4 regions of the Acinetobacter sp. AB03 genome follow, and region 4 is predicted to be linked to each of the others. Evidence: predicted binding sites of a transcription regulator. Region 4 holds the regulator's gene; each other region holds the start of a gene.
The links. Region 4 encodes PhoB, which activates phosphate uptake and scavenging genes when phosphate is short. Its sites were predicted from a motif close to TGTCATNAANCTGTCATAA; they were not measured.
Positions count from the first base shown of each region.

Region 1: a site for PhoB is predicted at 2,362-2,380, ahead of ACY3FQ_RS11355 (inorganic phosphate transporter). Genes of this name have one in related genera too.
Region 2: a site for PhoB is predicted at 1,948-1,966, ahead of ACY3FQ_RS07805 (porin). Genes of this name have one in related genera too.
Region 3: a site for PhoB is predicted at 2,043-2,061, ahead of ACY3FQ_RS05495 (NAD(+) kinase). Genes of this name have one in related genera too.

Region 1 covers NZ_JBUEBA010000002.1:2,237,664-2,241,884, reverse strand. The annotation lists gene metH (methionine synthase) at 1-1,999, opposite strand, end outside; gene ACY3FQ_RS11355 (inorganic phosphate transporter) at 2,427-4,046, shown strand; gene ACY3FQ_RS11350 (hypothetical protein) at 4,138-4,221, opposite strand, start outside.
Region 2 covers NZ_JBUEBA010000002.1:1,535,985-1,540,205, forward strand. The annotation lists gene ACY3FQ_RS07800 (YidB family protein) at 54-674, shown strand; gene ACY3FQ_RS07805 (porin) at 737-1,810, opposite strand; gene ACY3FQ_RS07810 (HIT family protein) at 2,182-2,595, opposite strand; gene ACY3FQ_RS07815 (YARHG domain-containing protein) at 2,626-2,895, opposite strand; gene ACY3FQ_RS07820 (SDR family NAD(P)-dependent oxidoreductase) at 3,566-4,221, shown strand, end outside.
Region 3 covers NZ_JBUEBA010000002.1:1,051,332-1,055,552, reverse strand. The annotation lists gene ACY3FQ_RS05505 (ATP phosphoribosyltransferase regulatory subunit) at 1-504, opposite strand, end outside; gene ACY3FQ_RS05500 (YeaC family protein) at 772-1,038, opposite strand; gene ACY3FQ_RS05495 (NAD(+) kinase) at 1,042-1,980, opposite strand; gene mrcB (penicillin-binding protein 1B) at 2,132-4,221, shown strand, end outside.
Region 4 covers NZ_JBUEBA010000002.1:20,177-24,397, reverse strand. The annotation lists gene ACY3FQ_RS00295 (SDR family NAD(P)-dependent oxidoreductase) at 1-472, opposite strand, end outside; gene ACY3FQ_RS00290 (TetR/AcrR family transcriptional regulator) at 676-1,374, shown strand; gene phoB (phosphate regulon transcriptional regulator PhoB) at 1,589-2,299, shown strand; gene phoR (phosphate regulon sensor histidine kinase PhoR) at 2,309-3,667, shown strand; gene asd (archaetidylserine decarboxylase) at 3,766-4,221, opposite strand, start outside.

The DNA.
Region 1 (4,221 bases), 2.2 Mb from region 4:
CATATTCGAGACGCTTTTCTACCGACTCATTGCGCCATTCAAGGTTTTCAGCTTCGCGTTGAGCGCCAGTATGACCACGGAATTTTTCTGCCACTTCAAGCAGTTTTTCTGTGGCGTTTTGACCAGTTTCACCTTGGTTTTGGTTCAGTACAACATCTTCAACCGCATCTTTCAGTTCTTTTGGAATATCGTCATAAATCGCCATTTGACCCGCGTTAACGATACCCATAGTCATGCCTTGTTTGATGGCATAGTAAAGGAACACAGAGTGAATCGCTTCACGTACAGGTTCATTACCACGGAATGAGAAGGATACGTTAGAGACACCGCCTGAAATCATGGCATGCGGTAAATTCTGCTTAATCCAACCTGTGGCTTCAATAAAATCGACGCCATAGTTATTATGTTCTTCGATCCCTGTTGCCACGGCAAACACGTTTGGGTCAAAAATAATATCTTCGGCAGGGAAGCCAACATCATTGACTAAAACATCATAAGAACGTTTACAGATTTCACGCTTGCGTGCAGCCGTATCTGCCTGACCTGTTTCATCAAATGCCATGACAATAATCGCAGCACCATACTGGCGACATAAACGTGCTTTTTCGACAAACTCGTCATAACCTTCTTTTAAGGAAATTGAGTTCACGACAGGCTTACCTTGTACGCATTTTAAGCCTGCTTCAATAATTTCCCATTTTGATGAGTCAATCATGATTGGCACACGAGAAATATCAGGTTCAGATGCCACTAGATTGAGGAAATGTACCATTGCATTTTGCGAATCGAGCATCCCTTCATCCATGTTGATATCAATAATTTGTGCGCCTGCAACGACTTGTTGCTGTGCTACCTCTAGGGCTTCAGCAAATTTTTCTTCACGGATGAGACGTAGGAACTTTTTTGAACCTGTAACGTTGGTACGTTCACCGACATTAACAAATAATGAATCATCATAAATATTAAATGGTTCTAAACCACTGAGACGACATGCAGGTCTGGTTTCAGGAATCTGACGTGGTTGAATGTCTTTAACAGCATTGTAAATGGCACGGATATGGTCAGGTGTGGTACCACAGCAACCACCTGTAATATTGATCAAACCACTTTCTGCAAATTCTTTAATGAAGGCTGCGGTTTGCTCTGGGGTTTCATCATATTCACCAAAGGCATTTGGTAAACCTGCGTTTGGATGGGCAGAAACAAAGGTATCTGCAACATCAGCAATAGTTTTAACGTGTGGGCGCATCGCGTCTGCACCCAAGGCACAGTTAAAACCAATTGAGAGTAAATCGCCATGACGCACCGAGTTCCAGAACGCTTCTGCGGTTTGACCTGTAAGAGTACGACCTGATGCATCGGTAATGGTGCCCGAGATCATGAGTGGAAGTTCACGACCAAGTTGCTTGAACACTTCCTTGACTGCAAAGATCGCAGCTTTACAGTTTAAGGTATCGAATACGGTTTCAATCAAGAGGATGTCTGCACCACCTTCGATTAAGGCATGCGTTGCTTCAATGTAGTTTTCTTTAAGTTCGTCAAAAGTAATGTTACGGAAGGCTGGGTCATTTACATTGGGTGAAATTGAACAAGTACGTGAAGTTGGACCAAGTACGCCTGCAACAAAACGAGGTTTGTCTGGGGTTGAATATTTTTCACAAGCGGCTTTGGCTAAGCGTGCCGCTTCGCGGTTAATCTCGGGAACGAGATCTTCCATGTGGTAATCCGACATTGAAACGCGTGTGCCGTTAAAGCTATTGGTTTCAATAATGTCTGCACCTGCATCGAGGTACGCTTCATGAATACCTTGAATAATTTGTGGTTGAGTCAGCACCAAAAGGTCGTTGTTGCCTTTGAGGTCAGAAGCCCAATCTACAAAACGTTCACCACGATAATCTTCTTCTTCGAGCTTGTGACGCTGAATCATGGTACCCATCGCACCATCGATAATAAGGATGCGCTCGGCAAGAAGTGCTTTTAAGGTGACAAGTGTAGACATTCAAAACTCACAAACAGGTTTTCAAAACGTGCAATATTTTAGCAGAAAAGCAGGTTGATTGATGCCTAATTCAAGTGGTATTGGCTATATGGCAAATAAAAAAGGCTGATTTAGCTTTAGTTTTCACGAAAGTGAAATATAGACCCGTTATGTTAATAGATCAGAATAACTAGAGATGAGAAACTATCTATTGGAGCAGATTGTTACAGATAGCACAGCCAAATGTAAGAAAATAATTCAGCGTAATCCGCACCGAGAAATTAAATTTTGAGCCAGCACAGGGTGTTCAAGGCTTATAGCTGATTTACTGCTGATCTAAAATAAGCCAATTATGAAAAAATTGGCTTCATGTGACACGCATTTGTCATATAATTGTCACAATTAAATTGAACAATAGGGGATATTGATATCCTCTTTAGCCGTCTGCATGAATTCTAATATTCCTCCCGTCCAAGATCAGGTGCACGTGACACAGGTCAAGTCGACGAATGTGCACGTACCTACACCGAAATTTTTTATGCCGGTGTTTTTAACGGTCATTATTTCAACGCTAATTTATATTGGCTTTCAGCTTTCTGCTGACTTATCGCATGTTCCTGCACTGAATCTTTACTCTTTAATCCTTTTAGCGACGGCGTTGTTCATTGCTTTGGGTTTTGAGTTTGTAAATGGCTTTCACGATACTGCCAATGCGGTTGCAACGGTCATTTATACCAATGCACTGTCTGCGCCTGTTGCGGTGATGTGGGCTGGTTTCTGTAACTTCCTTGGGGTTATGGTCGCAAGTGGTGCAGTGGCTTACGGTATTATTGCGCTGCTGCCCGTTGAGTTGATTATGAATGTCAGCTCAGGTGCAGGTTTTGCCATGGTGTTTGCCATGTTGATTGCTGCGATTTTGTGGAACTTGGGCACATGGTTCTTGGGTATTCCAGCATCAAGTTCACACACTTTGATTGGTTCGATCTTGGGTGTGGGCATTATGAACTACCTGATGCATTCGGGTAGCGGTGCTTCGGGTGTCGATATGGATCAGGTGATTAAAGTCGGTAAAGCTTTACTGTTTTCACCTATGATCGGTTTTGCTTTTGCAGCAGTGTTGTTCTTATTGGTGAAAAAAATCTTTAAGAAACAACTGGAACTATTCCAACCACCTGAAGGCAACAAACCACCACCGCCACTGATTCGTGCCATTTTGATTTTTACTTGCACAGGTGTAAGTTTTGCGCACGGTTCAAATGACGGTCAAAAAGGTATGGGTCTAATCATGCTGATTTTGATTGGTATTGTGCCTTTGGCTTATTCTTTAAATAAGAATTTAGATTCACAGCACATTCAGTCATTTGCTCAACTTTCAGATCAAACTGCGGCTGTGATTTATCCGAATCATAACGATATTGCAGATGAAAAAGCCCGTACGGTGATCACGCAATATATTCAAACCAAAGAAATGACCCCAGAAGTCGTACCTGCTTTAGCCAGTTTGACAGATCATTTGGGTGAGCGTGTTGGCCATTATGGAGATCTTAAAGATATTCCTGAAGCTGAAGTTTCTGCACTACGTAATGACATGTACTTAAGCACGACAGCATTCAAACGTTTGGATAAAGCGGATCAATTGCCAGCGATGTCGGAAGCGGGCAAAAAGACAGTAAAAGAATATCGTAGTAACTTAGATTCATTCTTACAGTACATCCCAACATGGGTGAAAGTGGCTGTGGCATTGGCTTTAGGTCTAGGTACGATGGTGGGCTGGAAGCGTATTGTCGTGACTGTAGGTGAGCGTATTGGTAAAAACCATATGACTTATGGTCAAGGCATGTCAGCAGAATTGGTGGCGATGACCACGATTGCAGCTGCTGATGGCTTTGGTATGCCAGTATCGACCACACACGTATTGAACTCTGCGGTAGCAGGGACCATGGTGGCAAACAAGTCAGGTCTAAACTTTGCAACAGTGAGAACCATTCTTTCGGCTTGGATATTTACCTTGCCAGCCACGATCTGTTTATCAGGTGGTTTGTTCTGGTTGTTCCTACAGTTCGTTTAATCTGATGTGTAAAAACCAATGATAAAAAAAACGCTACCCAAGGTAGCGTTTTTTTTAGCTCTGTATTTTATTGAAGCCAGTATTCAAGGCCTTACTTTTTGAACTTCGCCCAGACTTTGTCTAAAGGTAGTTTATCTGCGGCAAAGCCATAAAGTGCTGCAAAGGGCAGTGCAGT
Region 2 (4,221 bases), 1.5 Mb from region 4:
TAGGGTTTTTTTAAACATCGTATGCTGTTTAAAAACCTAGACGGGATAAAGTGATGACGAACCTGAATAATATTATAGAAATTTTAGCAAAGCAGGCCATGGGCGGTCAGCAACAGTCAAACCAACAAAGTGGTTTGGGTGGAATTTTGGGTTCGGTGCTTGGACAACTCGGAGCGGGTGGTACGAGCCAAACACAACAGGGTGGTCTGGGTGATATTTTAGGCTCGGTGTTGGGTGGTTTGACTGGTGGGCAGTCGCAGCAGGCGCCAAACTCGCAGAACTCAGGATTCGCAGGCGGTGGAAAAAGTTTATTGATTGCGGTATTGCCTTTGATTTTGGCATGGATTCAACAGCAAGGTGGTTTGCAGGCAGCTTTAGATAAACTCAAAGGGCAAGGTTTAAGCAGTCAGGTTGAAGACTGGGTTTCAACAGGACCAGGGGAGAATGCCAGTGTAAATCCAGAACAAGTGCAAAACTTGTTTGATGATGCCGCGGTGGAGCAAGTTGCAGAGCAAGCCAATGCGCCTAAACAAGATGTATATAGTGCTATTTCAGAAGTATTACCGCAAATTATTGATTCACTCACCCCGCAAGCAGGACAAACTAATCCTCAAGAAGCCAACGCGGATATTCAACAGGTATTGAACTTAGTGTCAGGGTTTTTAAAGCGTTAAATTTAAGAAAAAATAAAAGGGCATAAGCCCTTTTATTTTTAGAATTCACTTTAATCTTAAGATTAGAAGTTATATTCCATTCCTAAACCAAATACTGTTTTGTTATCTTCTTCAAGATCTACACCAGTAATATCAAGTTTCTGTTGTGCAAGCAAACCGTAGAGACGAGTTTGTTTATTTAAGTTGTAGTCAACACCGATACCATATTGGTCAATGGTGATATCATTAAATGCATCAGCTGTTGTTTCAGCAGTTTGGTATTGAGCTTTAACAACCCATGGTGTGTTGCCAACTTTATATGTTGAGCTAAGTAACCAAGCTTTCTCTTCAAGACCTTCTAAGCCATTAATATCATCAGTAGGTTCAGCTTGTTGATAAAGAGCACCTAACACTAGACCATTTGCGCCGATTTTACTAAAATCGTAAGAACCAGTTACGCGTACAGCATCTGAATATAGTTTTTTACCATCTAATCCAGCGTATTTACCTTCAACGCCAAAGTTACCTGCTAGTGCAAGAGCAATACCAACATCTTTATTATCATAGGTCAAAGAAGTAGAGATAGAATCACCAAAACCATCGCGTTTTCCTTTTTGACCAGATGTGGCATAGTCGTTAGTTGCATCTTCACCTTGTTGCGCTAGGATATTAAATTGTAAGCCACCTAGCATTTTTTTGTCTGTTTCAAACCCGATAGAGTTTTTAAGACGATCTTCACCATACATCATGTTTGTGATATCAAGGGTGTGATCATTAAAGATATCTTGGTATTTTCCAGCAGCATTTTTGAAATAAGAATCAAAAAAACCAGCTTTTAAAGTACCTACATTTTCAAACTTTAAACCACCAAAAAGATTACGTTTTTTGAAAGTTTGAGCATCATTTTCATCACCATCAGCACTGATTTCCCATTCAGCCACATAAACTGCTGATACATTTTCAGTTAATTTTTCTTCGCCTTTAACCCCAATACGAGAAGCGTTAGAATTTAATTCAGTGGCATCTTGATCTTTTTCAAAATCATCATTTTGAATTTGGTCAACCGATACACTGATCTTACCATACAAAGTTGGTGCTGCTTGTGCTGCGCTTACACCCATTGCTGCAACAGTAGCTGCTAGAAGCAATTTTTTCATCAAGATTTCTCCAAAACACTTTTAAAAATGGCATTCGCCTTGCTTTCTTATTTAGTTAGCTTGTGTACAAAAAGTTACACAAGCTCACCAACTTGCTAAGCAGTATCTGTAAACTTTGTGACATTGAAGTGAAGAAAAAATTACAATTTGATGACAGGTAATAAAATGTAATAAATAGACTTCTTGCGTTAGTGACATTTTAATCACCCGAAAGCTATATTTTATGAGCTTTTAGCCAATTCAAAAATTAGATAAAACTATATTTTCGCAAGAGGTCTAATAATTGTGATTTATTTTTAAGTATTTGAATTTTATTTAAATAAAAAATGGAGCAGCTGCTCCATTCATTTTGTATGACACTTTTGAAATATTTAAAGTGCTGCTTTAATTTTTTCCGCTTGGGCTTTAATTTTTTCTTGATCGCCCATTTGTGCAGCATGTTTCCCAAGTTGATGAACCGAGGTTGGAATTAAATGGAAATGTACATGGGGAACGGTTTGCCCAGCAGCCGCTCCAGACAATTGCATGAGCACAATGCCTTTGGCATCCAAACCGACTTCAATGGCTTTTGCTACTTTTTGTACCACTTGAATGGTGTAGGCAGCAGCATCGGCAGGGAGGTCGAGTAAAGTCACCGCAGGTGTCTTGGGTATGACTAAAGTATGACCGTCTGCTTGAGGCATAATATCCATGAATGCAAGAACTTGGTCATCTTCATATACTTTAATGGCTGGAAGTTCACCACGTAAAATTCGTGCAAAAATGTTTTGCTCATCGTAAGCCATGTCTATTCCTTAAGTTTCGCTTAAACTGATTTACTTACAGTTTAATTCTTTTTGACGTTCTTTAATCGCGTCAAGACGTTGTTGCTCTTTTTCAGAGAATTTCGGTTTAGTGGTGTAGCAATTATCATTGCCAAATTTTGCTTTCGCTTCAGGGTCCTTAAAACAGAAACCTTTAGATGCATAAATGACATCATGATCATCTTTTAATTTTTGACACTCTTGCTCAGGTGATGCCGCAAAACTTTGCGCCCCGATGAATGTTGCAAGACTGGCAAAAACCGCTACAGTCAACTTTTTCATGAGAATTTCCTCAGTTTGTAACATTGTATGTAGTCACGCTATTACTTTATAGGGGTTTGTTCTGTTTATTCAATGGTGAGTTCTTACTCAATTGTAATTTTACTTCATAATTTCTGCATATAATACATAAAATTTATATATATCAAGAGCTTTTAAAATACCAGATACAACTGGATATTCATGTTTTTTATGTAATTTAGCCTATTTTTGCAACTTTTTTTAGGCTCTAACATTTTTAAATTTCATTGAGAGGGTCACAGTGCTTCGGTACTTCTGCATTTTAACCTTTAATGTTCGCCTCATCTCAAATGCTATTTCAGGCATTTCTTTCTATACGATTAGCAATGAATTTTATTAAGTTATTCATTTCTTTCTGAATTAAGTACTTATGTATCATTATCGCTTAATGTTATTTTTTTGTCTTAAATGGACTCTTTTGCATGCTTATTTTAGACAGTCTAAAAGCTTTATTTATTATTGAATGCCTTGTGCTGGGGATTTACTTGAAATAAGTGGGTGGAAAATAAATTATGGAAATATAAATTATTGTCTGTGACTTAGGTAATTATAATCTTTAATGGCTAAATATAAAATGATGAATAAAACTTGATTTAAACTTAACTTAAGTTTAAATCATTATGCAGTTGGTTATGAAGGGATGAATTAAAATATGAATGGTTTAGGTCGAACATTTCTAATTTATGGCGCAAGTAGAGGCTTAGGCAAAGCGATTGTAAACTTAGTGCCTGAAGCTCAGGATAAAGTTTATGGTGTCTCTCGTTCTATTCCTAAAAATAATGCTCAATTGAATTGGATTTGTGCAGATTTATCTACTCCTAACGATGCGGTGGATAAGGTAAAAGAAACAGTCAAAGATGAGAAAATAGATGTTCTTATTTATAATGTTGGAATTTGGGAAAATAATGCTTTTACAGAGAATTATAACTTTGAAGAGGTTTCATCTACTGAGTTAAATACCATTCTAAATACAAATATTAATACCTGGATTCAGTCTCTTCAGTCCTTGATAGAAAATTTAAAGTTATCGGATAACGCTAAAGTCATATTGATTGGTTCTACATGGGGTGTAGATAATCATAATGGCAAAGAGTTGGTCTTTTCTGCAACGAAATATGCTTTGCGTGGAATTGCTCAATCATTGCGTGAGATTTTGCGTAACGACCTGATTGGGGTGAGTGTTTTAAATCTAGGGTATTTGGCGACAGAATATGAAGCAGATGTTCCAACCGCAACTGTATTGGCAGAGACCAATCATGCTTTAATTCCTTTATCTGATGTCATTCTAGCCATAAAATTTATCATCTC
Region 3 (4,221 bases), 1.0 Mb from region 4:
ATGGCCTAAATCCAAATGGATACCGTCTGCAAAACCTGTTTTTTCAAGCAGGCTGATCATCACATCAATTAGTTCAACATCGGCATCGATGCTGTCTGAACCGAATAGCTCAGCACCTAACTGCAAAGGTGTACGTGTGGTATTAAAGCCTTGTGGTTTGGTATGTAGGACTGTTCCTGCATAGCAATAGCGAGCAACGCCTTCCACTGGATGTACATGCGCATCAATACGAGCCACTTGTGGTGTCATATCGGCACGCACACCAAGCAAACGACCAGAAAGCTGATCAATCACTTTAAAAGTGGCTAAGTCTAAATCTTGATTCGATTCTGATAGAGAAGATAACGATTCGATGTATTCAATGAATGGCGTGTACACCAACTGATAACCTCGAGTTGCGAGGAAATCTAATGCTTGACGACGCAAAGTTTCAATCACTTGCGCCTGTTCTGGTAGTACATCAGCTACACCATCAGGTAATAACCATGTCTCTGAAATGGGCATGTTGTAAACCTAAAATCTTGTCTGCGCGGAACGAATCCGCATAAAAAAATCGGGGCACACCCGATTTCTCTTAGTCTATCACGATACAATGTGCTGTGCATTAGACAATTTCGGAAAATTTAATTTATCGTTTTGATGTCCTCATTAACAATTTTATTATTTTTATAAGCATAATGATTGAAACAGTTTTGCAGGTTATTCTTTTTAAATTAAGTTGTTGAATCACCAAGCATCTGTTGCTAAGCGATTCAACATATTTTTAATCAATTAAATAAAACGAATAGGTTTAAATTCTGGTTCAGGCACATGAGAATCACACTCCTCACCTTCTTCTTTATGCCCTTTATCGATATAGCCCGTACGTTCTTTTTCAGGAGTATTCTGATGCTCCCAAGCAATAACGGCTTGCATACAAGTTTGACGTTGTTCAGCAGTCAACGCAACGCCATTTGGCCATTTACCAATTTCTACAGCTGTTTTTAAACGCTCAACAATATCGGCATCTAAAATAGAAAGCATCTGTTCAATATTCATGATTTAATCCTGTTGAAAAGAGTCAAAATCTTGGTTCCACCCAAGTTTAGTTCGGCATGACATATAAAAATCATAACCCGGTGGATGTAATAAATTCAGTTTAAAGGGGTGCTTACGAATATGTAAGCTGTCACCCACATTGAGCGAAACACTGTGTTGACCATCGGCACTGACCATCGGCAAGACACGGTTTTCACGAATCAGAAGCTTAATTTCACTGTGTCCACCCACCACAATCGGGCGTGAAGACAAGGTATGCGGATGCATCGGTACCAAAGCAATCGCATCCATCCCCGGATGCACGATTGGGCCGCCACCTGACAACGAATAAGCGGTTGAACCCGTAGGCGTCGATACAATCAAACCATCACTGTGTTGACGGTAGACATATTGACCATCGATATTCAGTTCGAAGTCAATCATATGCACTGACTTACCCGAGTGTAATACTACATCGTTTAGCGCAATCGCATCATAAATCGTCTCGCCCTTTGAGCGAATTTCCATTTCCAATAAGAAACGACGATCTAACTGATACTCACCTTTTAAGACTTGATCGAGCTTAAAAATCACTTCAGTCGGCTTGATGTCGGTTAAAAACCCCAAACGTCCTCGGTTTACCCCCATTACTGGGGTATTAAATTTGACCAAGGCACGTGCAGCATGCAAAAGTGAGCCATCCCCGCCCACCACAATCACCAAATCGACCACTTCACCCAGAAGTGCACGACTCACCGTTTGTGTGTTTTTATAAGGAACCAGTTCAGCGGTTTGCGCATCAAAAACGGGATGTAACCCTAAGCTGAGTAGATGATCATGAATAAGACATAAGGTTTCAACAACTGAAGACTTATCTGGACGTCCAATTAAGCCTATGTTTCGAAATGTTTTATGTGAAATTTGCACCTGCAACATCGCTCCGCTACGATTCCCGCCTATCATAACATTATTTATTTAAATTGATTCAAAAACTAAAGTGACTGCTGCTATACGCGGAATTGTCTATATTTCAGTTTGTTCACAGTTTAATTATTGCAAATTAGCGAAAAGCTTCGCATGATTAGCACAATTTCTCAGGATCTTATTCGTATTTATGAAGTCAGAACGTGGCATAGGTTTAATTGCACTGATCTTCTGCATCTTAGTCATTGCAGCATTCTTGGTGTTTAGTATTTATTTAATAAGACTCGACTCCGTTGTACGTGACAAGTTTGAAGGCAAGCGCTGGGACATTCCTGCGAAGGTATTCGCACGCCCGCTCGAAGTGTATACCAATGCCCCTGTCAGTCAGGCTGACTTCACTCAAGAGTTAAAACTTTTGGGCTATAAGTCCTCGGAAAACTATACCAAATCAGGGAACTTTGTCAGTTCTGGCAATGAGCTATATGTACACACCCGTGGCTTTGACTTCGGTGATAGTGTCGAGCCTGAACAAGTACTTAAAGTCACCTTTGCCGATGAGCAAGTGGCTGAAGTCAGTGCAACTAAACCCTCTTCTACAGGGATTGCACGTTTAGAGCCAATGCTGATTGGCGGGATTTATCCGCAGCATAATGAAGACCGTGTCCTGATTAAACTCGACAAAGTCCCTAAGCCTTTAATTGAGGCTTTAATTGCAACAGAAGATCGTAATTTCTATAGTCACCACGGCGTTTCAATTCGTGGTACGGCACGTGCGATTGTGAGTAATGTCACGGGTGGAAAACGTCAAGGTGGTTCAACACTGACCCAACAGTTGGTGAAAAACTTCTACCTCACCCCTGAAAAAACCATTAAGCGTAAAGTCAATGAAGCATTTATGGCTTTATTGGTCGAGTTTCACTATGACAAAGATGAAATTTTAGAAGCCTATCTCAATGAAGTTAACCTCGGGCAAAACGGCAACTATTCTATTAATGGCTATGGTTTAGCTTCGCAGTTTTACTTCGGCATGCCTTTGCGTGAGCTAAATATTGCGCAACAAGCTTATTTGGTGGGTTTGGTACAAGGTCCAACCTTATATAACCCTTGGCGTAACCCAGAAGCTGCGAAAAAGCGCCGTAATATTGTTTTAAACAACATGTTGGTCATGGGCTATCTGACCCAAGAACAATATGAAACTGAAACAGCTCGCCCTTTAAATGTGATTGCCAAACCGACTCTCGGCCCTTCACGTTTCCCAGATTTCTTAGACATTGTGCGTCGTCAGTTACGTACTGAATACCAAGAAGGTGATTTGACCAACCAAGGTCTACGCATCTTTACAACGCTCGATCCGATTGCCCAAACCAAAATTCAAGACGCGTTTAAATCGACTGTTGGTCGCTTAAGCCGTGGCTCAAGCCGTCTAAAAGAGCTGCAAGGTGCAGTATTGGTTGCACATCCTGAAAATGGTGAATTGGTCGCAGCTGTTGGTTCAACCCAAGACTTTACTGGTTTTAACCGTGCACTCGATGCCAAGCGTCAAGTCGGCTCACTGCTTAAACCTGTGATTTACCTCAGTGCAATTCAGTCGGGACGTTACAACTGGGCCAGCCCAATTGAAGATAGCAGCATTAGTATTCAAGGCAATGGTAAAGCATGGACACCTAAGAACTATAGCGGTGGCGAACACGGCGTTGTACCAATGGTACAGGCACTGTCTAATTCATATAACTTGTCAGCAGTTCGCCTTGGTCAAGAGTTTGGTTTATCGACGTTTAGTAACCACCTAAAACGTTTTGGTGTGACCAGTAATATTCCAACCTATCCATCCATTTTCTTGGGTGCGGTAGACATGTCTCCGATGGAAATGCTCAGCATTTATGGCAACTTTGCCACAGGCGGTTTTAAGTATCCGACTAAATCCATTCGTACTGTTGTCGATCAAAACGGTCGCTTGCTGACCCGTTATGGTTTAAATGTCCAACAAACCATTGACCCTGCTTCTGCCTATGTCCTGAACTATGGTCTACAACAAGTGATGACCTCAGGTACAGGTCGTTCAGCTTATAACACTCTACCGAACTCGCTTCAGCTTGCAGGCAAATCTGGAACCACCAATGACACCCGTGACTCATGGTTTGCAGGTTACTCGGGCAATTATGTTTCTGTGGTTTGGCTAGGTTTAGATGACAACAAACAAACTGGCTTAACAGGTTCTTCAGGCGCGTTGCCAGTGTGGACCAATGTAATGAGCCAGCTGCGTCAAAAACCAGTCAACTT
Region 4 (4,221 bases):
TGGCATTGTAAGCAGACTGAGTCGGTTGAGCGGTTAGGCCAAATAAGCTGGAAATATTGATGATATGCCCATCGCCTGTTTTCTTAATATAAGGCAAAAACTCTTTGGTGCCATAGACCACACCCCAGAAATTAATCCCCACGATCCATTCCAGCTCTTCATAGGATGCACCTTCTACGGTTGAACCCAAAGCAACGCCAGCATTATTAAAAATCATATTTACAGAACCATGATTTTGTACAGTTTCTTCAGCCCACGCTTGCATCGCTAAACGGTCTGAGACGTCTAATTTTTTCGTGGTGACGCGTACATTGCTGCCTTGTAGCAGTTCAACTGTTTTCGCTAAACCTTGCTCATTGACATCACTCAATGACACATGACAGCCCGCCTTGGCCAATAAAAGTGCCAATTGTTGGCCAATACCCGACCCAGCGCCTGTAATGGCTGCAACTTTATTTTTAAAATTCTTCATGAGATTGTGGTTGTCCTTTATCTTTGTACATCGACTGTAGATACTTTTTTTATAATTGACAATATCAATTGTCATAAATTTAATAGCCAAAAGTGTCAATTCCATGAAAACCAGATAGTGATTAAAGCCTACGCATAGGTAGAGTCATGGTTTATTGCTAAACTATACAAAACCTTGGCTTTAAAATAGGGCGATGAAATCTGATGACGGCATCTGAACCAGTACAAAAAAACAGCGACAACAATAAAATTAAAGAAAGACAATTCAAAGGCTTATCGCTTTCTGAACGTAAACAGCTGCGTCGTGAAAAACTCATTGAAGCAGGAATTGAAGCCTACGGCACTCACGGCTTTTTTGCCGTGACGGTGAAAGATATTTGTAATGAAGCCAAACTTACTGAACGTTATTTTTATGAATCGTTTAAAAAAAGTGAGCAACTGTTTCAAACCATTTTTTTAAAGCTGATTGATGAGTTACAGCACAATGTCATGCAAGCCATTATGCAAGCCTCTTCAGATCCACACAAAATGATTGATGCTGGACTGCGTGCCCTGCTCACCACCTTAAAAGATAATCCCCGCATGGCGCGTATTATTTATATCGATGCAATGTTGGTCCAAGAATTACATAACCAAGCCACCATTCATGAAACCATGACCCGTTTTGACCGAATGATTCAGGCCTTTGTGATGCTGATGATGCCGCAAATTAATCGTTCCGAACGAGAAATTTCGCTGGTCGCCACAGGCCTCAATGGCTATGTTACGCAAATTGCGATCCGTTGGGTGGTCAGTGGGTTTAAACAATCCTTTGAAGAAGTTTTAACCTCCAGCCGTATTGTGTTTATTTCACTCCTAGAAACCTTTTCAGACCCGAATACACGGGAAAAATTGGATGTCTAAGACTTTTCACTTGGATGAGATCGGCATTTTCGAATGAAATTTAGATTAAACTTCCATTAATTTTAAATTCCAATATGACGATTTTTTGTCACATTTTTTTGCAAATTTCATCAATCGTCTGTTTTTTGCAATGATACTGTCATAATTAATCTTTGTAATAAGCCTGTCATAAAATTAAAACGGCCTGCCGTTACCTACAATAGGATATTGCGTTGTGAAAGATGACTACATTTTAATCGTCGATGATGAACTTCCCATTCGAGAAATGATTCACACCTCGTTGGATATGGCAGGCTTTCAATGCTTACAAGCCGAAGATGCAAAACAAGCCCACCAAATGATTGTGGATCAGCGCCCTGCTTTGATCTTGCTCGACTGGATGATGCCTGGTGGCGTCAGTGGCGTAGACTTATGTCGCCGTCTCAAGCGCGATGAAAATCTCTCTGAAATTCCAGTGATTATGCTCACGGCACGTGGTGAAGAAGACCATAAAGTACAAGGTCTGGACGCTGGTGCAGATGACTACATGACCAAACCGTTTTCGACCCGTGAATTGGTTTCACGCATTAAAGCCGTTTTACGCCGCGCTAATGCGCTCAGCGGTGAAAAATCGATTGATGCCAATGGCTTAATCTTAGACCCTGTCAGCCAACGGGTCAGCTTTGGCAATAATTTCCTCGACATGGGACCAACCGAGTATCGTTTACTGGCCTTCTTCATGACTCATCCTGAGCGTGCCTACACCCGTGCACAACTTCTTGACCAAGTCTGGGGTGGAAACGTGTATATTGAAGACCGTACCATCGACGTGCATATTCGCCGTTTACGTAAAGTGCTTGAGCCTTATGCGGCAGATCGCTTTGTGCAAACAGTTCGCGGTACAGGCTATCGATTCTCTACACGTGCGGATATCGCCCTAGGTTAATTTTGTTTTATGTATGAACCCTACCCGGTCCCTGAACTTGCGCGCGGGCATAAAAAAACGCGATACAGCAGTTTATGGGGCTTTGCCAAACAGGACTTACGTCTCCTTGCCTTTTTCTTGCTGATTGCAAGCTTAATTGGCTTTGGCGTCGGTTATTTTTGGACGTGTATTTCCTTTGCCTTTGCCGTTTTTTTTATTCTGCAAATGCGCTCTTTGTATTTGGTCAATGACTGGATTTCCAATCGTCCCTACGAAGTTCCACCCAACCTTGGGGGCATTTGGGGGGCATTATTGTTCAATGTTTATCGTGCACAGCGCCAAGAACGGATTGTACAAGCGGAAATGGTCGGGTTGATTGATCGGGCACAGTCATCATTGGTCGCTTTGCAAGAAGCCGTGGTGCTGATTGATGACATGCAACAAATTGAATGGTGGAACCCTGCCGCAGAACGGTTATTAGGCATCGAACAAAATGACCGTGGCCGTAATATTTTGACTTTATTACGCCAACCGAGTTTTGTGGATTATTACAATAATATTGATGCGGCACCAGATGGCTTAAAAATGAAGTCATCCAGTTTTGATGAACATTATGTTCAAGTCAAAATGACCCGATTTGGGGGTGAAAGTCGCTTACTAGTCGCCTATGACGTGACCCGCATGCACAATCTCGAACAAATGCGTAAAGACTTTGTCGATAACATTTCACATGAACTACGCACACCGCTCACAGTACTCAGTGGTTATATTGAAACCTTTACAGACCAAGAAGACCTCAACCCACGTTGGAAGCGGGCCTTTGACCAAATGCAGGCACAGGCCAAACGCATGAATGCCTTGGTGAATGATTTGCTATTACTGTCACGCCTAGAAAATGACAAGCAAATTGCTAAAAATCAAATCATTGATATGCCTAGCTTAATGAACCAACTTTATGACGATGCGCATGCCTATAATATTGATTATGGGCATACGCTCAATCTCGATATCGACAGTCACTGCGACTTAATCGGTTCAGATATGGAGTTAGCCAGCGCTTTTAGTAATCTGATTACCAATGCCATCAAATACACGCCGAAAGGTGGAACGGTGACCATGGGTTGGCATGACAATGGTGAACAGGCTTATTTTACTGTGGAAGATACTGGTATAGGCATTGATCCTAAGCATCTGCCCCGTTTAACCGAACGCTTCTACCGTGTTGACAGCGCGCGCAGTCGACAAACGGGTGGCACAGGCTTAGGACTCGCAATTGTGAAACATGTGTTAATGCAACACCAAGCTCATTTAGAAATTGAATCCAAAGAAAATCAAGGCTCTATTTTTAAAGTGATTTTCCCCAAAGAACGCACCTATAATCCTGAATAAGCCTCTTTCTTCAAAAGCATGAAAAAAGCACCGATATCGGTGCTTTTTTTGTCTCTCACCGTCCGTTTAACAAGGACGGTGACCGAGAGCTGAAACGATTAAACTGTATGTCCCATCGCTTCACCCATCACCACAGTCGAGTTGGCTTTAAAGACTGCATCCCACGTCATTTTGTCTTTTTCAAACAGTACCACAGCAGTTGAGCCTAAGTAAAAGCGACCCAGTTCAGCGCCTTTGTCCAAGAACAAGTCATGCTGATTTAGCTCTAAACGGCCAGTAGGCTTCACTTTTCCTGTCGCAACAGTTTCAATCCCCGCCACAATCATGGCACCAACGAGGACCACGGCCATACGGCCGATTTCTGTATCAAATAAACAGACCATACGTTCATTGCGGGCAAATAGGCCTGGAATGTTTTCAGCAGTGGTTTGATTGACCGAGAACAATTCACCCGGCACATATAAGGTTTCCGTCAATGTACCTGCAAATGGCATATGCACACGGTGATAATCTTTAGGCGATAAATACACCGTTGCAAACTGACCATTTTTAAA